4 regions of the Pseudomonas aestiva genome follow, and region 4 is predicted to be linked to each of the others. Evidence: predicted binding sites of a transcription regulator. Region 4 holds the regulator's gene; each other region holds the start of a gene.
What was found. The regulator FliA, encoded in region 4, starts transcription of late flagellar genes. The targets are predictions, from matches to a motif close to CTAAAGTTTNNNNNNNNNNNGCCGNTAA.
Positions count from the first base shown of each region.

Region 1: a site for FliA is predicted at 3,692-3,719, ahead of AABM56_RS05720 (methyl-accepting chemotaxis protein). Genes of this name have one in related genera too.
Region 2: a site for FliA is predicted at 3,388-3,415, ahead of AABM56_RS21750 (methyl-accepting chemotaxis protein). Genes of this name have one in related genera too.
Region 3: a site for FliA is predicted at 3,530-3,557, ahead of AABM56_RS19430 (methyl-accepting chemotaxis protein). Genes of this name have one in related genera too.

Region 1 is NZ_CP150916.1:1,233,955-1,239,834, reverse strand. Features, by position in the region: gene AABM56_RS05735 (MFS transporter) at 1-1,341, opposite strand, end outside; gene AABM56_RS05730 (iron-containing alcohol dehydrogenase) at 1,502-2,638, opposite strand; gene AABM56_RS05725 (carbon-nitrogen hydrolase family protein) at 2,853-3,629, shown strand; gene AABM56_RS05720 (methyl-accepting chemotaxis protein) at 3,800-5,800, shown strand.
Region 2 is NZ_CP150916.1:4,686,258-4,692,137, forward strand. Features, by position in the region: gene AABM56_RS21740 (hypothetical protein) at 1-854, shown strand, start outside; gene AABM56_RS21745 (hypothetical protein) at 944-1,210, shown strand; gene AABM56_RS21750 (methyl-accepting chemotaxis protein) at 1,263-3,320, opposite strand; gene AABM56_RS21755 (xanthine phosphoribosyltransferase) at 3,501-4,073, shown strand; gene AABM56_RS21760 (YkgJ family cysteine cluster protein) at 4,077-4,481, shown strand; gene AABM56_RS21765 (YkgJ family cysteine cluster protein) at 4,631-4,945, opposite strand; gene AABM56_RS21770 (penicillin-binding protein 2) at 5,075-5,880, shown strand, end outside.
Region 3 is NZ_CP150916.1:4,185,350-4,191,229, forward strand. Features, by position in the region: gene AABM56_RS19410 (ACP phosphodiesterase) at 1-389, opposite strand, end outside; gene AABM56_RS19415 (2-hydroxyacid dehydrogenase) at 485-1,444, shown strand; gene AABM56_RS19420 (class I SAM-dependent methyltransferase) at 1,474-2,475, shown strand; gene AABM56_RS19425 (M48 family metallopeptidase) at 2,605-3,426, opposite strand; gene AABM56_RS19430 (methyl-accepting chemotaxis protein) at 3,588-5,717, shown strand; gene AABM56_RS19435 (SOS response-associated peptidase) at 5,793-5,880, opposite strand, start outside.
Region 4 is NZ_CP150916.1:3,285,391-3,291,270, reverse strand. Features, by position in the region: gene flhA (flagellar biosynthesis protein FlhA) at 1-1,354, shown strand, start outside; gene flhF (flagellar biosynthesis protein FlhF) at 1,365-2,696, shown strand; gene fleN (flagellar synthesis regulator FleN) at 2,789-3,619, shown strand; gene fliA (RNA polymerase sigma factor FliA) at 3,616-4,356, shown strand; gene AABM56_RS15255 (chemotaxis response regulator CheY) at 4,444-4,818, shown strand; gene AABM56_RS15250 (protein phosphatase CheZ) at 4,838-5,626, shown strand; gene AABM56_RS15245 (chemotaxis protein CheA) at 5,653-5,880, shown strand, end outside.

The sequences.
Region 1 (5,880 bases), 2.1 Mb from region 4:
CTCGGCCAGCAGCCCGGTGGTCGACTGACCGGGGCGTCGGGTCACCCACAGCATCAGCGCCGCGCACACCAGCAGGCAACCCCCGAGCAGCATCAGCCCCCCTTGCGCCGAGCCGAACAGGGTGGTCAGCAGGCCCAGCAGATAGGGGCCAGCGAAGCCGCACAGGTTGCCGAAGGAGTTGATGACGGCGATGCCGGCCGCGGCCGCGGCGCCCTGCAGGAAGGCGCCGGGCAGCCCCCAGAACAGCGCGATGGCGCTCAGGCTGCCACCCACGGCGAAGGCGACCCCCAGGATCATCAGCAGGAGGTGCTGGGGAAAGGCCGCGCAGAGGATCAGGCCGATACCGGCCAGCACCGACATCAGGGCGCCATAGGCGCGCTGGTTACCCGTGCGCTGGGCCTGACGGGTGATCCAGACCATGGTCAGCGCGCCGAACACATAGGGGATGGCGGTGATGAGGCCGATGTCCAGGACCGAGGCCACCCCGGCGTTCCTGATGATGGTCGGCACCCAGAAATTGATGCCGTAGTTGCCGAGCATCAGCAGGACGTAGATGCCGGTCAGCAGCCAGATGATGGGCAGGGCATACAGGCGCTTCAGGGCGATGCGGGGCTTTTCCGCGGCCTCTACGGCGAGGCGCCGGGTGAGCTCGGCCTTTTCCTGCACGTTCAGCCACTTGGCATCCTGGATGCCGTTGTCCAGCAGGCAGAGCACCACCACCCCGACCACCACGGCCGGTACGGCCTCGATGACGAACATCCACTGCCAGCCGGCCAGCAGGCTGCTGCCGCCCATGTAGTACATGATGGCGCCGCTGAGCGGACCACCGAAGATGAAGGACACCGGGTTGCCGAGGATGACGATGGCCATCATGCGGCTGTGCAGCGCCGAGGGAAACCAGTAGGTCAGGTAGAGGATGACCCCGGGGAAGAAGCCCGCCTCGCAGACGCCGAGCAGGAACCTCAGGCCGTAGAAGGTCAGCTCATGGCTGATGCCCAGCCACTGGGCGATGGGCCCGGTGAAGGCCATCAGCGACGAGACCAGGCCCCAGGTGATCATGATGCGCGCGATCCACAGCTTGGCGCCGACGCGATGCAGCATCAGGTTGCTGGGGACTTCGAAGATGAAGTAGCCGATGAAGAAGATGCCGGCGCCCAGGCCATAGGCCGCGTCGGACAGGCCGAGGTCGCTGAGCATGGCGAGCTTGGCGAAGCCGACATTGACCCGATCGAGATAGGCGATGATGTAGCCGAGCAGCAGCAGGGGCAACACGCGCCAGGCGACCTTGCGATAGAGCGGATCGAACGGCACCGGGGATGCGCTGGTACTGGGATGGGCCATGATGTTTCGCGTCCTTTAATTGTTGTGATTGTCGCGAGGGTGTTGCAGGGCAGTCGTCGGTCATCCGCAGCCCATTGCCCGCCCGGCACGAGTCGGGGCGCAAGGCAGGACGGCGGACGACGCTGCAGCGGAAGGGCTTTCCGCTACGGACGACAGGGCTTCAGAGCGAGGCCCTGATCAGTTGGGCATAGTCCTCCGCCGAGGCTTCCCGGGGATTGGTCTTGTGGCTGTGATCGGCCAGGGCGCCGCTGACGATGCGCGGGATGAGTCCCGGGTCGACGCCCATCTGCGCCAGACCCGTCGGCAGCCGCAGGGCTTCGGCCTTGTGCGCCAGCGCCTGCTCCACCGACAGCTGCGCCGGCAGTTGCATGGCCTGGGCCAGGCGTTCGAGTTTCTCGTCGCGGATCACCGATTCCGCGCTCCGGTTGAAGGCCACCACGGCCGGCAGCAGGACCGCGTTGAGGGTGCCATGGTGCAGCCGCGGATCGATGCCACCCAGCGAGTGACTCAGGCTGTGCACGCAGCCCAGCCCCTTCTGGAAGGCCAGCGCCCCCTGCAGCGAGGCGCTGAGCATCTGGGTACGGGCTTCCAGATTGTCTGGTTCGTTGAACGCCAGTTCCAGATGGCGCCAGGCCCGCCGCAGGCCGTCCAAGGCGATGCCCTCGGCCGGCGGATTGAAGCCGGGCGCGAGAAAGGTCTCGATACAGTGGGCCACCGCGTCCATGCCCGTGGCGGCGGTCAGGTGCGGCGGCAGGCTGAGCGTCAGCAGGGGGTCGCAGATGGCCACCCGCGGGATGACATGGGGCGAGAGGATGCCGACCTTGCGGCCATCATCGAGAATGATGATGGCCCCACGTCCCACCTCGCTGCCGGTGCCGGCGGTGGTCGGAATGGCCACGATGGGCACCGTCGCCGCGGTAATGCGCGCCAGGCCGCCCTCGATGACGGCGAACTGTTTCAGCGGTCCCGGATGACGCGCGGACACGGCGATGGCCTTGGCCAGGTCGATGGGCGACCCGCCGCCGACGGCGATGATGCCGTCGCATTCCGCGTCGCGGAAACAGGCGACGCCCTCGCGGGTGGCGGCCTCGGTGGGATTGGCCGGGGTGGCGTCGAACACCTGGTAGGCGGCCAGGGGGTTGAGCGCCATCAGCTGCTCGATGAGACCGGCTGCCACCACGCCCCGATCGGTGACGATCAGCGGTCGCTGGAAGCCCAGCCGCGCGTTGACCTCGGCCAGTTCGGCCGCACAGCCGGCGCCGAAGCGGATCTCCGTTACATAGTTGATTATCGCCATGACCCGTCCTGTTATTCTTGAAATTGATAGACGGCCCGACTATAGCGAGGCGCTTCCGCGCCAAATACTGAGAGGTAGCGATAGCGGTATAACCGGGAGGCAACCCAGCGTATTCAGGTAGCGCGGAGGTATCGTGCCCCCTAGCTGGACGCCCCAACACCCGCGGTGGACGGGCCCGGATCGCCCGGTCGCTGCCGCTTGCTCTGGAGTCTCGATGCCCACCCTTACCCTGGCCGCCGCCCAGTCCGTTTCGATCGCCGGCGATCTCGCCGCCAATCTGCGCTGCCATCTCGACTTCATCGCCGCGGCGGCCGACGCCGGGGTGGAGCTCCTGCTGTTTCCGGAACTGTCCCTGACCGGCTATGAACCGACCCTGGCAGCGGCGCTGACGCTGGACGGTGCCGATGCGCGCCTGCGGCCCCTGCGCGAGGCCTGCCGCGTGGCCGGGCTCACGGCCGTGGTCGGGGCGCCGATCCAGGGTCCGACGGGGCTGCAGATCGGTGCGCTGATCCTCGGCGCCGATGGCCGCTGTCGCGTCCACACCAAGCAATACCTGCATCCGGGCGAGACACCGCCCTTCGTCCCCGGTAACGGCGGGGACTTGCTGGAGGTGCGGGACGTAAAGGCCGCCCTGGCCATCTGCGCCGACAGCAATCACCCGGCCCATGCCGATGCCGCCCGCGCCCGTGGCGCCGATCTCTACCTGGCCTCGGCGGTGATAGGTCCGACCGGCTATCCCGCCGACAGCGCCCAACTGGCCGACCATGCCCGGCGGCTGAACATGGCCGTGCTCATGGCCAACCACGGCGCGCCCACCGGCGGCTATGCCTGCGTGGGTCGCAGTGCCTTCTGGCAGGCCGATGGCCAGTGCCTGGTCGCGGCGCCAGGAGACGGCCCCTGCCTGGTGATCGTCCGCCGGCACGCAGGCGTCTGGCAGGGCGAAATACGCTTTTGCGATCCTGATCGCTGCACGGCGCAATCCTCTGACTAAAAAGCGGCTAGCAGGTCACGCCACGACCGGAATGGCGATTTGATATCTCGACCCCTCTGCGACTAAAGGTCACACATCGCACGCCGATAAGGCTCTGACATCCCTGTTCAGAACACCGCCAAGGATGCCTTTCGCAGCGTGAAAGACGCTGTAACCGCAGGAGCGACACCATGGCCTTGAACACCATTCGGACCCGCTACACCCTGATCTTCCTGGGCTTCATCGGCGCGACCCTCGCGGCCACCGTCATCGGCATCCGCCTGTGGGTGACCCCGGACCTGGTCGCCGCCGGTGAATCCGCCGTGCTGACCCGCGTCAACGAGGTGGGCACCCGCATCTATCGCGAACTCAACCAGATCCAGGCGCAGCAGCGCTCCATCACCCAGACCGTGCCGCTGCTGGACAGCGCCGCCATCGACCGGGTACTGCCCGGCCTGGTGGACCAGTACGGCGATGCCAAGGTGTTCGGCGGCGGCATCTGGCCGCTGCCCAACCAGCGCGAGCAGGGGCGCGACAAGTTCAGCACCTTCTATCACCGCGATGCCGGCGGCAAGCTGATCGTCAACACCCACTGGAACTCCCCCGAGTCGCTCAACTACTGGGAGCAGCCCTGGTTCCAGGCCGGCCTCAAGGGGCCCGCCGGCCAGTGCGTCTGGGCCGCCGCCTACAAGGACGCCGCCAGCGCCGAGCCGCGCACCAACTGCGCCATGGCCATCCAGCGCGACGGCAAGGCCTTTGGCGTCTCGACCATCGACCTCACCCTGGGCTTCTTCAATCCCCTGGTGGACAGCCTGCGCAAGGAACTCGACGACACCGACATGATGATCGTCGAGGCCGACGGCAAGATCCTCAGCAACCTCAGCGAACTCGGCGATTCGCAGATCCTGAACAACGTCTCGGCCTATGCCGCCCGTTCGCCCTTCGTCGCCGCCATCCAGCAGAACCTCGGCAAGCTCAAGGGTGAGGCCGTGGTGCGCGACACCTATGTCGACGAGCACGGCACGCCGCACACCTTCTTCCTGCGCCCGCTGGCCGGCACGCCCTGGCTGCTGGCCACGGCGCTGCCCACCTCGCTCATCGCGGCGACCAACACCGGCATCCTCAAGACCCTGGCGGCGATCCAGCTGCCGCTGGTCCTGCTGCTGGTGAGCATCATGGTGCTGGCGCTCGGCAAGCTGATGGGTCGCCTGGGTCTGCTGCAACGCAACATCGAATCGCTCTCGGCAGGCGATGCCGACCTGACCCGACGCATCCCGGTGCACGGCAAGGACGAGGTGGATGCAGTGGCCGGCGCGGTCAACGGCTTCATCGGCTATCTGCAGCGTCTGATCGGCGAGGTGGGCGACGCCACCGACCGCATCGACACCGGCCTCAAGCAACTGCACGGCCAGGCCCAGCAGAACGGTGCCATTCTGGCCCGCCATGCCAGCGAAACCGACCAGGCGGTGACGGCCATCACCGAGATGAGTGCCACCTCCGACTCCGTGGCCCGCAGTGCCAGCGATACCGCCTCCCTCACCCAGGCCGCCAACGGCCAGGCCGAGCGCTCGCGCGCCGTGGTTCAACAGGCCTCCGCCAGCGTGTTCGCCCTGGTCGACCAGGTGGAAGACGCCACCCTCAAGGTGCAGGCCATGCAGAGCGATGCCCAGCGCATCAACGATGTCCTTGGGGTGATCGGCGAGATCGCCGGCCAGACCAACCTGCTGGCGCTCAACGCCGCCATCGAGGCGGCCCGGGCCGGCGAGCAAGGGCGTGGCTTCGCGGTAGTGGCTGACGAGGTGCGCGCCCTGGCCGGACGCACCCAGCAGAGCACCGCCGAGATCAACGAGATGCTCAGCCGCTTGCAGCAGGGCGTGAGTTCCGCGGTCGCGGCCATGGAAGTGACCAAGACCAGTTGCCAGAGCACCGCCGAGAAGACCCGTGAGGTCACCGACGGCCTGGACGAGATGAGCGGTTCAGTGGTGCGCATCAGCGACCTGTCGACCCAGATCGCCGCGGCCGCCGAGGAGCAGAGCGCGGTGGCCGGTGAGATCAACCAGAACATGGTCGCCGTACGCCATATCGTCGACGATCTGGTCACCAGCGGGCAGCGCACCGCCGAGAGCACCGCGGCGGTGCAGTCGTCCAACGAGCAGCTGATCGCGGTGGTCCGGCGCTTCCGGGTGAAGTGACCCAAACGCCGCACCATGAAAAAGCCGGGCACTGCGCCCGGCTTTTTCGTTTCAGAACCTGTTCACGATCTCGCGAGCTA
Region 2 (5,880 bases), 1.4 Mb from region 4:
ATGTCACCCAGGCGGCCGGAGGTGCGCGCGAGGTCCTCATCGACCAGCGCGAGGCCAGCCAGAGCCACGCCTATGTCTATCAGGGCCATGGCCAGCGCAACACGGTGGACATCGTCCAGCGCGGCCTGCTCGACGAAGCCCTGGTACGCCAGGGCGGTGACGATCAGCGGCTGCGCATCGAGCAACAGGGCGAGCGCAACGAACTGAATCTGTTCCAGGATGGTCGCGACAGCGCCGCGCGACTCAGGCAGGTGGGCGACGATCATGTCCAGGACGTACTGAGCCTGGGCGCGCGCAACGAGGTCGAGCTGCTGCAGGGCGGCGGTGCCAATCGGGCGGTGGTCGAGCAGCGGGGTGACGACAACCGGGCGACGATTCGCCAGAGCACGCGACAGCAGGACGCGGAGCTGGTCCAGATCGGCCAGCGCAACAGCGCGGCGGTGCAGCAGAACAGCCGCGCCGATCGCCCCCAGAGCGTCAGCGTGCGCCAGCTGGGCGACGACAACGCGGTCCAGGCGAGCGTGACCGGCAATGGCAATCGCCTCGAACTGCAACAGCAGGGCCAGCGCAACAGCGCCGGCGTCCTGATCGGCGGTAACGATTCCCACCTGACCCTGGCTGCCCATGGCAACGACAACGAGATCAGTGCGGTCTGGGTCGGCGACAACGTCGAACTCGGCGTCGAGCAGGTGGGCGACGGCCATCTCCTGCAGGCGGGGCTGGCCAGCGATGCCCGGGTCAGCGCCAGCCAGCAGGGCGCTGGCCAGTACGCCTCGATCAGTCAGGCAAGCCCAGGCAACGGCCTCGATCTGCGCCAGAGCGGCCAGGGCAACCGGGCGACCATCCGGCAATAGCCGGACACAGGCGGCGACACGGACTGCTGGTTCTTTGGCGTCAAAGCTGCTTCAATAGCCCTTTGACATCACCGTCGAGGACCCTGTCCATGAACGTGACATCAAGCAATTCGCTCTATGCCGGGGTGCAGGCCTACCAGAACGGTAGCCGTACGGTCGAAAAGGCCGGTGCCGCCCTCGCCTCCCAGACGGCGCGCAACGAGCAGCAAGCCCTGGGCGCGACCACCAACAGCCAGGCCGATCTGGCCAGCGAACTGGTCAATCTGGATGTCGGCAAGTACCAGGCGCTGGCCGGTACCAAGGTCATGCAGGCCTCGCAGGAAACCCTGGGCCGGCTGCTCGATACCCGCGCCTGATCAGCCATTCCGTGAGTGGAAGGGGCGCCCTGAGAGGCGCCCCTTCTGCGCTCTAGCCCAGGCGGAAACGGGTGGTGTTGGCTGTCAGGGTGCGACTGCCCGCCTCCAGACCCACCGCCGTACTCTGCACCGTGCGCGCGTTGCCGAGCAGATCGGCCGCGGCCCCATCGACCTGCTGGATGTTGCCACTGACCTGATCGGCGGTGACCGCCTGCTGCTCGGCGGCGGTGGCTATCTGCACCAGGGTGTCGGAGACGCCCTGTACCGACTCGGCGATCTCTTCCAGTCGCCGTCCCAGCCCGGTGATCGACTGGGCGTCGCTGGCGGCCTGGCCACAGGCATCCTGCATCAGGGACACGGCCTGGGCCACGGTGCCGCTCAGGCTGCCGACGGTCCCGGCGATCTGCGCCGTGGAGGCCTGGGTACGCTGCGACAGCGAACGCACCTCGTCGGCGACCACTGCAAAACCCCTTCCCTGATCACCCGCCCGGGCCGCCTCGATGGCGGCGTTGAGCGCCAGCAGGTTGGTCTGTTCGGCGATGCCGCGGATGACGTCCACCACCTGCTGGATCTGCCCGGCCTGGGCATTGACCTGGGCCATGGCCCCAGCCGTCTCGTCCAGGCGCTGGTTGAGGCGCTGAATGTTGGCCGTGGTCTGGCGACTGTCGCTCTGGCTGGCCTCAGCGATGCCGCGCATCTGCTCGGCGCGGCCGGCGGCCTCTTCGCAACTCCGCGCCACGCCTTGGGCGGTGGCGGCCAGTTCGGTGGCCGCGGTGGCGATCTGGGTGATCTGCTGGCGTTGGGCTTCGACAGCGCCCAGCGCCGCCTCGGCCTGTTGACCCAGTTCGCCGGAAGCCGTGCCCACCTGGCGACTCTCCTGCTCGACCGCCTGCAGGCTGCCGCGCAGCTGCACCACGGCCAGGTCCAGGGCGCGCCCGATCTCGGCCAATTCGTCCTCGCCACTCACCTGCGCCGAGCGGGTCAGATCGCCATCGCGCAGGCCTTCGGCCAGGGTGGTGATGCGCCGCGCACTGCCGCGAATGGCAGCCTGCATGCACAGCAGCAGATAGCAGGTCACCACCAGCAGCAGACCGAAGCCGGCGGCGATGGCGCCAAAGCTGCGCACGGCATCGGCGCCATAGTATTGCAGCCGTTGATCCAGGTTCTTCAGGGTCTGCTGGCGGAAGGTCTGCAGACCCTGCAGAACCCCGTCCAGGGTGGCTTCGAACTGCTCCGGCTTGAGCGTGATCTCGCCGCCGAACACCCCCTGATCGAGGGTCTTGAGACTGGCGTCCAGCTGGCTGCTGACCTTCTGGTAGTCGTCCTTCCAGCCGGCCATGTCGGCGGGCAGCTTGTTGCCGAGCAAGACAGCGACCTTGGCCAGGCTCTCGCTGGAGTCACCGACACGCGCGCGCAGGTCGCGCAGCTGCAGGCGGCTCTGCAGGCTGAACTGGCCGGAGACCACGCTGGCCTGGCCGACGCTGGCCAGGCGGCCGAGGCGTTCGTACAACTCGACCGACTGGGCGGTGCCGATCTGCATCAGCAGATAGGTTTCCAGCCAGGGATCGAGGATGAGGCCACTGTCCAGGGCAATTTCCTCGCGCAGCGCCTGGACGGCGCCTAGGGCGGCGGTGAATCTGTCGTAGCCGTCCGGCCACCAGCCCAGGCCGCGCAGATCCGCGACCTCGAGCCCGGCGAGCGCCTGCTGTAGGGTTTTGAAGCGGGCCTGCACATCCGCGCCAGCCCCTTCGATCTCCAGTTGCTGTCCGAGCCGGGCGAGCCGCTCGCGACGACTATCGTTGCGACTCTCCAGGGCGGCGATGGCGGCCTGCACGGCCGGCGTCTCCTGGCGACTGGTGTCGATCGCCTTCCAGCGCGCGGTCAGGTTGCGCCGGAGGGTGAGTTCTTCTTCCACGGCGTCGAGCCGTTGCAGCAGCCGCACACCACTGTGCTCGCCACTGACGGTGGCCAGCTTGGCCTGGAAATCGGCGCCCAGCAGCCAGAGACTGACCGCCAGGGGCAGGATGAACAGCACGAGTAGCAGGGCGAACTTGCGGGCAAAGCCGAACTGGCTCAATACGCGAATCCCCGGTGACAACAAAACACCCATGTTCGACCACTCCTGTGCCAGCCACCGGCAAGCGTTCGCTATCCGTTGCGGATAGCTATAAGACGATTTGTCGGCAAACTAACGACTTTCTTGAAAGATAGGGCACAATCGCCGCCCTCCCGTATTCCCAGACCCGGTCCTGTACTCAGGCCCGGGCGTTGCCGTTAAAGGACCGTCCGCGTGGAACGCCTCAAAGCCAAGATTCGCAGCGAAGGCCAAGTACTCTCCGAGCAGGTGCTCAAGGTCGATGCCTTCCTCAACCACCAGATCGATCCGGCGCTGATGCGCGACATCGGTCAGGAGTTCGCCCGCCGCTTCGCCGACGCCGGCATCACCAAGATCGTGACCATCGAAGCCTCGGGGATCGCCCCGGCGGTGCTGACCGGACTGGAGCTGGGCGTGCCGGTGATCTTTGCCCGCAAGCACCAGTCACTGACCCTGACCGACAACCTGCTGGTGGCTAGCGTCTACTCCTTTACCAAGCAGACGGAAAGTACGATCGCCGTCTCTACCATGCACCTTTCGTCCGACGATCGGGTGCTGATCATCGACGACTTCCTCGCCAACGGCAAGGCGGCCAAGGCGCTGATCTCCATCATCGGTCAGGCCGGGGCCCAGGTCGTAGGTCTGGGCATCGTCATCGAGAAGTCCTTCCAAGTCGGTCGCGCCGAACTGGATGCCCAGGGCTATCGCGTCGAATCCCTAGCCCGTGTCGCCTCCCTGGCCGATGGTCAGGTCACCTTCGCCGAGTAAGCCATGGCTCAGATACTGCGCATTCTCGGTGCCGATCTCGATCGCACCGAAACCTGGATCCGTTACGACAAGGCCATGTGCCTGGACTGCGTGTCCAGCTGCTGCACCCTGCCGGTGGAAGCCCGCCTGTCCGATCTGATCCGCATGGGCGTGGTGGATGAGTTCGAGAAGGGCGAGCCGCTCAAGGACATCGCCAAGCGGCTCAAGAAGGACGGCGTGGTCGAACGCCTCAACGCCAAGACCGGGTTGTTCACCCTGGTGCGGTTGTCCAACAACGACTGCATCTATCTGCATCCCAAGACGCGGCTGTGCACCATATACGACCAGCGTCCGGAAACCTGCCGCAACCACCCAAGGGTCGGTCCGCGTCCGAACTATTGCGCCTACAAGCCGCAAAAGCTGCGTTGAGGCTCTGATCGCGGCCATGGGCCCACGATCAGCCCTGTAGCGTGGAAAACCGCGCAACGTTTTTTTCCACAGGCCGCTCGCCAATACCAAGTGGATAAGGCTGGCGCCGTTATCCACTCTGTACACACCTGATCACGGCCAAGGCGACGCTAGAATTCGCCGCTCTCCATCGCCCTTTTCATGTCCGCCCGTTCTTCCAGGCATTCCGGACCGGCCATGTCGAAGATCCGGCAGACCCAGGGGCGTACCTCGTAGATGCTGCAGTTCATCTGCTCACGATCCAGGGCCGCGCACCAGCCGTCGTCGAGACGCCTCATGCGGGTGCCGGTCCAGTCCTCCTCGATGTAGCGGGCAGGCACGCCGACATCGTCGAACAGCAGGACTTCCTGGCGGCAGCACCAGGCCTGACAGCTCTCGCAGGTCACAATAGGGGTGGAAAGGTCGCGCAGGGGGATGTCGCTCATGTACGCAGTGTACCGCCCTTGACCGCCCAGCGGTTTCCGGCCGATGGCTGGACCAGTTACCATGCGCGTCCCTGACGGTTGTAACCAGTTGTGACCATGCCCAAGCCCTCTTCTCGCGCAGGAGCCGCCATGACGGCCGCACCCCGCTATCGCTTCTATGTCGTGGTCGCCGTGCTGATCCTGCTGACCTGCGTGGTCGCCGGCCGCATCACCTACCTCAAGCTGATCGACGCCGCCTTCCTCGGCGACCAGGGCGACCGCCGCTCGGTGCGCCACATTCCCATTCCGGTCACCCGCGGCATGATCACCGACCGCAACGGTGCGCCTCTAGCGGTTTCCACCGAGGTGGTGACCATCTGGTGCAATCCAGCCGAGATGCAGGACAGCGCCGACCAGTTGGGTCGCCTGGCCCAGGCCATCCACAAGCCCGAAGCCGAGTTGCGCAACCTGATCCTCGGCCATCCGGAAAAGCACTTCCTCTACCTGGCCCGGGCGCTGTCGCCCATCGATGGCGAGAACATCATGGCCCTTGGCGTGCCCGGGGTACGCCAGATCAAGGAATACAAGCGCTATTACCCCAGCTCCGACCTGGTAGCCCAGGTGATCGGCATGGTCAACATCGACGGCCATGGCCAGGAGGGACTGGAACTCGGCTTCGAGGACTGGCTGGCTGGCAAGGGCGGCGTGCGCGAGGTGCTGATCAATCCGCGTGGCTCGGTGGTCAAGAACATCCGCGTAGTGCGCCAGCCGCAACCGAGCAAAGACGTCGCCCTGTCCATCGACCTACGCCTGCAATTCATTGCCTATCGCGCCCTGCAGACCGCGGTGGAGAAGTTCGGCGCCCAGTCCGGGTCGGCGGTGCTGGTCAATCCCAAGACCGGCCAGATCCTGGCGATGACCAACTTCCCCTCCTACAACCCTAACAACCGCGCCAC
Region 3 (5,880 bases), 900 kb from region 4:
AGCCAGTCCTGGCGTGCCATCAGGGGGGCGATAGAGGCCAGCCGTGGCGGCAGTTCCGGCTCCTCCAGCAGGGTCTGGTAGCAGTCCGCGACGAAACCCGGCAGCGGCTGCTCGGCATAGTCGTGCCAGAGGCGCGCCAGGCAGTGATCGAAGAAGACATCCACCAGCAGTCCGGCCACCCGCCGCCGCGTTGCGGGCAACCGGGTCTTGGCCCGGATCACCAGAGGGTGGTCGTCGGTATAGACGTCGATGCGCCGGTGCAACCGGATACCGGCGGCGATTCCAGCGGGCCAGGCGTCCGCCGAGCCCTTGACGAAATCGCCATAGAGGCTGCCGAGGCGATCTTCGCGGCTGGGGCCGCCCAGGTGCAGGTGCGCGAGATAATTCATCCCTTCAGCATACTCCAGCCGCGAGCGGGCGGTTTTCCTGGACGACCCGCGGCTGCTAGGCTCGGACCTCCCTTCCCTTTTCCGCTGGAGTCGTCATGCCCGTTCGCGCCGTGTTCCTCGACTATGCCTCTCTCGACCTCGGCGATCTGGACCCGGCGCCCTTGCGCGCGGTGTTCGACGAGCTGGAACTCCATCCGGCGAGCGCCCCGGACGAGGTCGCGACGCGCCTGGCCGGCGCCCAGGTCGCCATCGTCAACAAGGTGGTCCTGGACGCCGCCATCCTGGCCGCCTGCCCGGACTTGAAGCTGGTACTGGTCAGCGCCACCGGCACCAACAACATCGACCTGGAAGCCGCGCGCGCCCAGGGCGTGCGCGTCTGCAACTGCCAGGGCTATGGCACCGCCTCGGTCGCCCAGCACACCCTGGCGCTGCTGCTGGCTCTGGCGACCCGCTTGCCGGACTACCAGACAGACGTCCGTGCCGGTCGCTGGCAGACCGCCAGCCAGTTCTGCCTGCTCGACCACCCCATCGTCGAGCTGGAAGGCAAGACCCTCGGCCTGCTCGGCCTCGGCGAGCTGGGCAGCGCGGTGAAGCGCCTGGCCGAAGCCTTAGGCATGCAGACCCTGGTGGGCCAGTTGCCCGGTCGCCCGGCGCGTCCCGGCAGCCTGCCGCTGGCCGAGCTGCTGCCCCAGGTGGATGCCCTGACGATGCACTGCCCGCTGACCGAGCAGACCCGCGGCCTGATCGGTGCGGCGGAACTGGCGGCGATGAAATCCACGGCCTTCTTGGTCAACACCGCACGCGGCGGCATCGTCGACGAACAGGCCCTGGCCGATTGCCTGAGGCGCGGCCACCTGGCCGGCGCCGCCACCGATGTGCTCAGCGTGGAGCCCCCGCGCGACGGCAATCCGCTGCTGGCCGGCGACATTCCGCGACTGATCGTCACCCCGCACAACGCCTGGGGCAGTCGCGAGGCGCGCCAGCGGATCATCGGCCAGCTCGCCGCCAATGCCGAAGGCCATTTCGCCGGCACGCCGCACCGGGTGGTCTGCTAAAGTTCGCGCTTTTTTCGCCAGGTAGCCCCATGGATCCGCGCAGCGAAGTCCTCCTCCGTCACCCCGAGCGCTTTGGCGGCGCCTTGCTGCTCGCCGGCTTGCCGGCCGATGACCTGCTCGGCACCCTGCCCGCGGCCAGCGGCTGGAGCTGGCATGCGGGCGAGGCCGAACAACTGGTCCGGCGCTATCCGGGTCGCGTCAGTCTGGGGATCGAACCGCCGGCGGGCGACTTCGCCAGTGCCGTGCTGTTTCTGCCCAAGTCCCGCGAGGCCACAGACTTCCTGCTCACCGCCCTGACTCGCTGCCTGCCGGCCGAAGGCCGTCTCTTTCTGGTCGGTGAAAAGAAGGCCGGTATCGAACGCGCCGCGCGCCAGCTGGGCGCCTTCGGTAAGGCCAGCAAGCTCGACAGTGCACGCCATTGCCAGCTGTGGGTGGTCCAGGGACCGCGCACCTCGGCCGATCCGCAGCCGGACGCCTGGCTGCAACGCCAGCCACTGGACCGGGCTGGGGTGAACCTGGAAATTCTCAGCCTGCCGGGCGTGTTCAGCCATGGCCGGCTGGATGTGGGCACGGCGCTGCTGCTGGAGCAACTGGATGGCCTGCCCGAAGGTGCGGTGCTCGACTTCGGTTGCGGCGCCGGCGTGGTCGGCGCCGCCCTGGCTCGCCGCTATCCTGCCAGCACCCTGCATCTGCTGGACGTGGACGCCTTCGCCGTGGCCAGCAGTCGTCAGACCCTGACGGCCAATGGTCTGAGCGGAACGGTGATCAGTGGTGATGGCATCGCCGCGGCGCCCATGGGACTGGCCGCCATCGTCAGCAATCCGCCCTTCCACAGCGGCGTGAAGACCGACTACCGCACCACCGAGACCCTGCTGGCCGAGGCGGTGCGTCATCTAAAGCCCGGCGGCGAATTGCGCCTGGTGGCCAACAGCTTTCTGCGCTATCCGCCACTGATCGAGGCGGCCTTCGGCAACTGCCGTACCCTGGCGGAACGCGACGGCTTCAAGGTCTACAGCGCCCGGCGACGGTAGCGACACCGAGCCCTGTTGGGCTTCGCTGCGCTCAGCCCAACCTACGGCTATACCTCAGTGCCAGAGCCGCCCCCTCTCCCCCTGGGAGAGGGTTGGGGTGAGGGAAACCTCCTCTCCCAACCCAAAACCTCAGCCCTTCTTCGCCGCATCGTACAGCGGCATCACCTTGGGAATCGCCGCCTGCAGGGCCTTGGTGCGGTTGGCGTCGGAGGGGTGGGTACTGAGGAATTCCGCCGGCTGCTTGCCCTGGCTGGCCTGGGCCATCTTCTGCCAGAGGGTGATGGCGGCATTGGGGTTGTAGCCGGCGCGCGCCGAGAGCTCCAGGCCGATCAGGTCGGCCTCGTTCTCGTTGCCGCGGCTGAACGGCAGGGTCAGGGCCACCTGGGACACCTGGTCGGCCAGCTGCATGCCGCCCTGGCCAACGCCCAGCAGGGCGCCACCGAGGTTCTCGCCCATCTGGATGGCATAGGCCCGCGACATCTGCTCGCGGCTGTGCTCGCGCAGGGCGTGGGCGATCTCGTGGCCCATCACCGCCGCCAGTTCGTCATCGGTCAGCTTGAGCTGATCGATCAGCCCGCTGTAGACGAAGATCTTGCCGCCCGGGCCGCAGTTGGCGTTGAGTTCATCGCTCTGCACCAGGTTGACCTGCCAGTCCCAGTTCACCGCGTCCGGGCGGAAGGCCGCGGTCTGCGGGATCAGGCTCTTGGCGATGGCGGCGACGCGCTTGCCGTCGGCGCTGTCATTGGCCAGCTTGCCGGCGGACTTGGCCTCGCTGACCGTCTTGGCATAGGACTGGGCGTACATCTGGTTGACCTGCTGCTCGGACAGCATGCTGAACATGTACTGCTTGCGCTGCACCCCGACCGCACCACCCGAGGTGGTGTTGACGGTCTGGCAGGCGACCAGCAGCAGGCTCAGGGACAGGCCTGCGAGGGGAAGGATACGGCGCATGGGAATCTCCAGGTATCGAGGCGGATACAGTCTAGAGAGGGGCGTCAGACCCGGCAACGTCCGGTAACGCCCGGCAACGCTCTCCTGCCAGGCGACCGGAGGCCTCAATGGATAGGCGTCACCGCCGATAGCCCCGGCATCGAACGTTCCCGGAGTCCCCCATGAACTCCCGCTCCATCCGCACCTCCATCACCCTGCTGGCCGGGGCCTGCATCCTGGCGGTGGTCGCTGCCCTGATCGCCTATACCCTGTTCGCCGGTCAGCGCACCCGCGCCCTGGTCGACAGCCACACCGAGGCGCTGGCCGCCACCGCCGCCGAAGCCCGGCTGACGGCCGAGGCCGAGGCGGTGGGCAACCAGCTGCAACGCCAGCTGGACGTCCCCCTGCAACTGGCCAATCAGCTGGCGCAACTCAGCGTGGCCATGGGCAGTCCGGGCGACCAGCAGGTCGAGCTGGATCGCCAGAGTCTGGTGCGCCTGCTGGGCCAGAGTCTGAAGCGCCAGTCCGGCCTGCTCAGCCTCTATACCGTCTGGGAACCCAATGCCATCGATGGCCAGGACGACCGCCATCGGGGCGACGCCGCGGCCGGCTACGACGAGCAGGGGCGCTTCACCCCCTGGTGGCACAAGACCCTCGACGGCGATGTGACGGTGGAACCGATCGGCCCGACCGTGGAAAGCCAGACCCGTCTGCCCTCGGGCGTGCGCGAAGGCGAGTACTACCTCTGTCCGCGGGAAAATCGCACCACCTGCGTGCTCGATCCCATGCCCGACACGGTCAACGAGCAGCAGGTGCTGATCGCCTCCTTCAACGTGCCGATCCTGGTCGACGGTGCCTTCAAGGGCGTGGTCGGTGCCGACGTGCCGCTGGACTTCATCCAGCGGCAGCTGGTCAAGGCCAATGGCCGCCTCTATGGCGGCGTGGGCCGCATGGCCCTGGTGGCCGGGCGCGGCACCCTGGTGGCCTACACCGCCGACGCCAGCCAGCTGGGCAAACCGGCCGAACCGGCGCTGGGGGCGACCCTGGCCGGCCTCAAGGACCTGGGCGAAGGCGTCACCCGTCGCTTCGACGCCCAGAGCGAGCGCTATCAGGTCTATCTGCCGCTGCGCTTCGCCGGCGACAACCGCCAGGTCTGGACGCTGATCATCGAATTGCCCCGCACAGCCGTGCTGGCCGACCTCTACAGCCTCAAGGACACCCTGGGCAGCCAACGCCACCAGGACGTGATCGGCATGCTGCTGGTAGGCCTGGCGGTCGCCGGCGCCGGTCTGCTGGTGCTCTGGCTGATCAGCCTGCGCATCGCCCGGCCGCTGCGGCAGATGGTGACCATGCTCGACGCCATCGGTCAGGGCGACGGAGACCTCACCCAGCGTCTCGCTACCGAGCGCCGCGACGAGGTCGGCGCCATGGCCGGCGGCTTCAACCGCTTCCTGGCCTCGCTGCAGAGCCTGATCGGCAAACTGATCCATTCGGTGGGCGAAGTGGCCTCGGCCGCCGAGCACACCTCCCATATCGCCCAGCGCACCCGCGACGGCGTGGAGCGCCAGCTGCAGGAGATCGAGCAACTGGCTACCGCCATGCAGGAGATGACCGCCACCGCCCAGGACGTGGCCGGCAATGCCGGTCGCGCGGCGCGGGCTGCCACCGAGGCGGACGGCGCGGTCAACCAGGGCCAGCGCCTGGTGCAGCAGAACGTCGCCAGCAGCGCCGCCCTCGCCCAGGAGATCGAGCGCGCGGTGGAGCAGGTCCGCCGGGTCGCCGAGGACAGCGAGAACATCGGTTCCATCCTGACCACCATCAATGGCATCGCCGAGCAGACCAACCTGCTGGCGCTCAACGCCGCCATCGAGGCGGCGCGCGCCGGTGAGCAGGGTCGCGGCTTCGCCGTGGTGGCCGATGAGGTGCGCAACCTGGCGCAAAAGACCCAGGTGGCCACCGGCGAGATCCAGAGCATGATCCAGCGCCTGCAGCAGGGTACCCGCGAAGCGGTGACTGTGATGCAGGCCAGCGGTGCCCAGACCAGCACCCAGGTCGCCCAGACCGAGGCCACCCGGCACGCCCTGGACACCATCCTGGCGGCGGTAGGCGAGATCACCAGCATGAATCTGCAGATCGCCAGTGCGGCGGAAGAACAGAGCGCGGTGGCCGAGGACATCAACCGCAACGTAGTCAACATCGGCCAGAGCGCCCAGGCGGTCCACGGCGAAGCCGACAGCGCCTCCCGCGCCGGCCAGCAGCTGCGCGAACTCGCCGAGCAGCAACGCCAGCTGGCGGGGCGGTTCCGGGTCTAGCTCTCTACTCCGTCCCCCTCTCCCTCTGGGAGAGGGCTGGCCCAGGGACTTGCAGCGCGCTTTGACGTCTAGGCGCTACAGCGGCGTCAGACACTCCGGCCCGTCCACCTCGGGCCGGTTGACGATGTCGGCCAGCACCCGCTCGCGCAGCGGCATGCCGCCC
Region 4 (5,880 bases):
GCTGCTGTCGGTCGCCGCTGCCATCATGGTGACCCGGGTGTCCTCGGCGGAGGACATGGGCCAGCAGGTCAATCGTCAGATGTTCGCCTCGCCCAAGGCGCTGGCAGTCTCGGCCTTCATCATCATCGCCATGGGCCTGGTCCCGGGCATGCCGCACCTGCCGTTCCTCGGCCTGGGCGGTGGCGCCGCCGCCGGTGCCTGGCTGATCTACAAGCGCCAGCGCCAGGCCAAGCAGACCGCCGAGGTGGAAGCCAAGAAGCAGCAGGACCTGGCCCCCGTACAGCGTCCGGCCGAGGCCAAGGAGCTGGGCTGGGATGACGTGACCCCGGTGGACATGGTCGGTCTGGAAGTCGGCTACCGGCTGATCCCCATGGTCGATCGCAACCAGGGTGGCCAGCTGCTGGCGCGGATCAAGGGCGTGCGCAAGAAGCTGTCCCAGGACCTCGGCTTCCTCATGCCGTCGGTGCACATCCGCGACAACCTTGACCTGCTGCCCAACGCCTATCGTCTGACTTTGATGGGCGTCAGTGTGGCCGAGGCCGAGATCTATCCGGATCGCGAACTGGCCATCAACCCCGGTCAGGTCTACGGCTCCCTCAACGGCGTCGCCGCCAAGGATCCGGCATTCGGTCTGGAGGCCGTCTGGATCGACGTCACCCAGCGCGACCAGGCCCAATCCCTCGGCTACACCGTGGTCGATGCCAGCACCGTGGTTGCCACGCACCTCAATCAGGTGCTCTTCAAGCACGCCCACGAGCTGATCGGTCACGAGGAAGTCCAGCAATTGCTGCAGGTGCTGGCCAAGAGTTCGCCCAAGCTGGCCGAGGAACTGGTGCCCGGCATCGTCTCCCTCTCGACCCTGCTCAAGATCCTCCAGCAGCTGCTGCAGGAGCAGGTACCGGTCCGCGACATCCGTACCATCGCCGAAGCCATCGCCAACGTCGGGCCGCGGAGTCAAGATCCCGCCGCCATCGCGGGTGCCGTGCGGGTCGCCCTGTCCCGCGCGATCGTCCAGAACATCGTGGGAATGGAGCCTGAGCTGCCTGTTATCACCCTTGAGCCAAGGTTGGAACAGATGTTGCTAAGTAGTATGCAGAAGGCCGGTCAAGGCGCCGAGGACGGCATGTTCCTCGAGCCTGGCATGGCTGAAAAACTGCAGCGTTCCCTTATCGAGGCAGCGCAGCGTCAGGAAATGATGGGTAAGCCAGTGGTGCTGCTGGTGGCCGGTGCGATCCGCGGGATGATGTCCCGCTTCGCCCGGATGGCGGCACCGAACATGAGTGTACTGGCCTACCAGGAAATTCCGGACAACAAGCAGGTCACCATCGTCGCTACCGTTGGCCAGAATGGCTGAGGTCTAGATCATGCAAGTCAAACGTTTCTTCGCTGCCGATATGCGTCAAGCCATGAAGTTGGTACGCGACGAGCTGGGCCCGGATGCCGCCATCCTCAGCAACCGCCGGGTCGCCGGCGGGGTCGAGCTGACCGCGGCGCTGGACTACCAGGCTCCGGCACCGGCCGCGCCCAACGCGGAGCTGCAGGCGGAGTTGCGCAAGACCCATGCGAAGATCGCCCAGGCCCATGCCGACCTCAGCATCCGCGCCCCGGGCGTGCCCTCGGCCGCGCCGAAGGACAAGCAGCTGCTGGGCGCCATCAGCGCCGCCGACAGCCGTCGCGAGCCGGTGATCGCCCCGCCACGTGCCCCTCAGCCCACCGCCGCCGCTGCGCCTGCCGCCAGTGCCGCGCCGGAAGACCGCCGCGCCCTGGAAGCCATGCGCAGCGAACTCAGTGGCCTGCGTGAACTGCTGGAAGTCCAGCTTGGCTCCATGGCCTGGACCCAGGTGCAGTCCACCCGTCCGCAACAGGCCGGCCTCTGGCGCCGTCTGCAGCGCATGGGCCTGCCCGCCGATCTGGCTCGCCACCTGCTCGACAGCGTCGCCAAGATCCAGGACCCGCGGCATGCCTGGCGCATGCTGCTGGCCAATTTCGCCCAGCTGGCCAAGACCACCGACGCCAAGATCCTGGAGGAGGGCGGTGTTGTCGCCTTCGTCGGTCCGGCCGGCATGGGCAAGACCACCACCCTGGCCAAGCTCGCCGCCAACTACGTGCTCAAGTACGGCCCCCAGAGTCTGGCGCTGGTCAGCATGGACAGCTTCCGCATCGGTGCCCAGGAGCAGATCAAGACCCTCGGCCGCATCCTCGACGTGCCGGTCACCCTGGTCGATCCCGGCCAGTCCCTGGCCCAGGCGCTGGCACCCCTGGCGCGCAAGCGCCTGGTGCTGATCGACACCGCGGGCATGCCCGCCAATGATCCGGCGCTCAAGGTGCAGCTCGAAGCCCTGGCCAACCGCCAGTTGAAGATTCGCAATTATCTGGTACTGGGTGTCACCAGCCAGAGCCAGGTGCTCAAGGCGGCCTACCACAGCTATCGGCGCTGCGGCCTGAGCGGCTGCGTGCTGACCAAGCTGGACGAAGCCGCCAGCCTCGGCGAAGCCCTGGGCCTGGCCATCAGCCAGCGTCTGCCGGTGGCCTATATCGCCGACGGCCCGCGTATCCCGGACGACCTGCATCCGGCCCGCAGCCACCAGCTGGTGAGCCGTGCGGTGAGCCTGCAGGCCTCCGAGGAGCCGAGCGAAGAAACCATGGCCGGCATGCTTGCCGGCCTGTATCAAGGCAATGCCCGCCGCGCCGGTTAGCGCAGACGAACGGTAGTGGTGCATTGCATGCCTGGGCACGCCAAATGCACTTAGTCTAAAGTGTGACGGATTTCAATCAAAGGTATCAGGCAATGGGTAGCATGCATCCCGTCCAAGTCATAGCGGTCACGGGCGGTAAAGGCGGTGTCGGCAAGACCAATGTGTCGGTCAACCTGGCCTTGGCCCTGGCCGATATCGGGCGGCGCGTCATGCTGCTCGACGCCGACCTGGGCCTCGCCAACATCGACGTTCTGCTCGGCCTGTCGCCCAAGCGCACCCTGGCCGACGTCATCTCCGGCGAGTGCGAGCTGCGCGACGTGCTGCTGCACGGCCCGGGCGGCATCCGCATCGTTCCGGCGGCCTCGGGCACCCAGGCGATGGTCAATCTGACGCCGGCCCAGCACGCCGGTCTGATCCAGGCCTTCAGCGACATCAGCGAGAACCTCGATGTGCTCATCGTCGATACCGCTGCCGGCATCGGCGACCAGGTGGTCAGCTTCGTTCGCGCCGCCCAAGAAGTCCTGGTGGTGGTGTGCGACGAGCCCACCTCCATCACCGATGCCTACGCCCTGATCAAGCTGCTCAATCGCGACCATGGCGTCACCCGTTTCCGGGTTCTGGCGAACATGGCGCTGACGCCCCAGGAAGGTCGCAATCTCTTTGCTAAGCTGACCAAGGTGACCGACAGATTCCTGGATGTCGCCCTGCAGTATGTGGGCGCCATTCCGTTCGACGAGGCGGTGCGCAAAGCCGTACAGAAACAGCGCCCCGTGTTCGAAGCCTTTCCGCGTGCCAAGGCCTCGCTGGCCTTCCGTGCGGTAGCTCAGAGAGTCGATGGCTGGCCGTTGCCCGCCAATCCGCGCGGCCATCTCGAGTTCTTTGTCGAGCGCCTTGTGCAACCAGCCATCGGTACCCACGCATGACAGCATCCAGCGGGCTTCGCATGTACAGCAAAACCTCGGAACGTACCCAGCAGGAGCAACTCATCAACCGCTACGCGCCGTTGGTGAAACGCATCGCCTACCACCTCCTGGCGCGTCTGCCGGCCAGCGTGCAGGTCGAGGACCTGATGCAGGCCGGCATGATCGGTCTGCTGGAGGCCTCGCGCAAATATGACGCCGGCAAGGGCGCCAGCTTCGAGACCTACGCCGGCATCCGCATCCGCGGCGCCATGCTCGACGAGGTCCGCAAGGGCGACTGGGCGCCGCGCTCGGTGCACCGCAACACGCGCATGGTCACCGACGCCATTCGCGCCGTGGAAGCGCGCACGGGTCGCGACGCTAAAGATTCCGAAGTCGCGGCCGAACTTAAATTGAGTCTGGATGAGTACTACGGCATCCTTGGCGACACCATGGGGAGTCGCCTGTTCAGTTTCGACGACCTCATGGAGGGTGGTGAGCATGGGCTCGAGGAGAGCGGTTCGCATGAACTCGAACCCGGTCGCGGTCTGGAAGACGAGCGCTTCCGCAAGGCCCTGGCCGACGCCATCGCCAATCTTCCGGAGCGTGAACGTCTGGTGCTCTCGCTGTATTACGACGAGGAACTCAACCTCAAGGAAATCGGCGAGGTGCTGGGCGTGAGCGAGTCACGCGTCTGCCAACTTCACAGTCAATGCGCGGCACGCCTGCGGGCGCGGCTGGCGGAATGGCGTTCGCGTTAACCGGCTGGTACTCAGGCTACTACGATTGCTTAGGCGCGCCTTGCGGCGTGTGTGCGGATTAGGACGGAGGTCGACTTGGACAAGAACATGAAAATCCTCATCGTGGATGATTTTTCCACGATGAGACGCATCATCAAGAATTTGCTGCGCGATCTGGGATTCACCAATACCGCCGAAGCAGACGACGGCAACACCGCCCTGCCGATGTTGCAGAGCGGCAACTTCGATTTTCTCGTCACCGACTGGAACATGCCCGGCATGACCGGCATCGACCTGCTGCGCCAGGTACGCGCCGATGCGCGCCTGAAGACCCTGCCGGTGCTGATGGTGACCGCCGAGGCCAAGCGTGAGCAGATCATCGAAGCCGCTCAGGCCGGCGTGAATGGCTATGTGGTCAAGCCTTTCACCGCCCAGGTGCTGAAAGAAAAGATCGACAAGATCTTCGAGCGGGTGAACGGCTGAAGAAAGCCGCGGGGACGTTATGGATCAGCTTGGCACCAACAGCTTCAGCGACTTCGAGTCGAATCTAAAACAGCACGCCCAGGAGCTGGTGAAATGCCTGGAAAGTGGCGACTTCACCCAGGCGGTGCATGTCATCAATGAACTCAACCAGTTGCGTGACCGGGGGCTCTACCAGGAAGTCGGCAAGCTGACCCGCGAGTTGCACAACGCCATCGTCAACTTCGAGATCGATCCGCGCGGCATGGCCGGCGAAGAGGTCTCCCAGATCAGCGATGCCACCGATCGTCTCTCCTACGTGGTGAAGATGACGGAGAACGCCGCCAATCGAACCATGGATCTGGTGGAGGAGAGCGCGCCCCTGGTGGGCAACTTCGGCGACGAAGCCCGTGCCGTGCATGCCGACTGGAAGAAGTTCATGCGCCGGGAAATGGGCGCGGACGAATTCCGCGAGCTGGCCAAGCGCGTCGATGCCTTCCTCAGCCACAGCGAGAGCAGTGCCGAACAACTGTCGGCCAAGCTCAACGACATCCTCCTGGCGCAGGACTACCAGGACCTTACCGGTCAGGTGATCAAGCGCGTGGTCAATCTCGTCGGGCAGATCGAGAAAGACCTCGTCAAGCTGGTGATGATGGCCAGCCAGGTCGATCGCTATACCGGCTTCAGTCACGATCACAGCGCGCTGATCGAACAGAATCGAAAAGAAAAGACGATGAAGGGTGAAGGTCCGCAGATTCATGCCGATAAGCGTGAAGACGTCGTGGCCGCTCAGGTCGACGTCGACGATCTTCTATCCAGTCTGGGCTTCTGACCCAGACCCTCTTGGGGAGTGCAGGAATGAGCTTCGACGCCGATGAAGAGATCCTCCAGGATTTCCTGGTAGAGGCCGGCGAGATTCTCGAACAGTTGTCGGAACAATTGGTCGAGCTGGAAAGCCGTCCGGATGACATGGATCTGCTGAACGCCATTTTTCGTGGCTTCCATACCGTAAAGGGCGGTGCCGGTTTCCTGCAGCTCCATACCCTGGTCGAGTGCTGTCATATCGCGGAAAACGTTTTCGACATC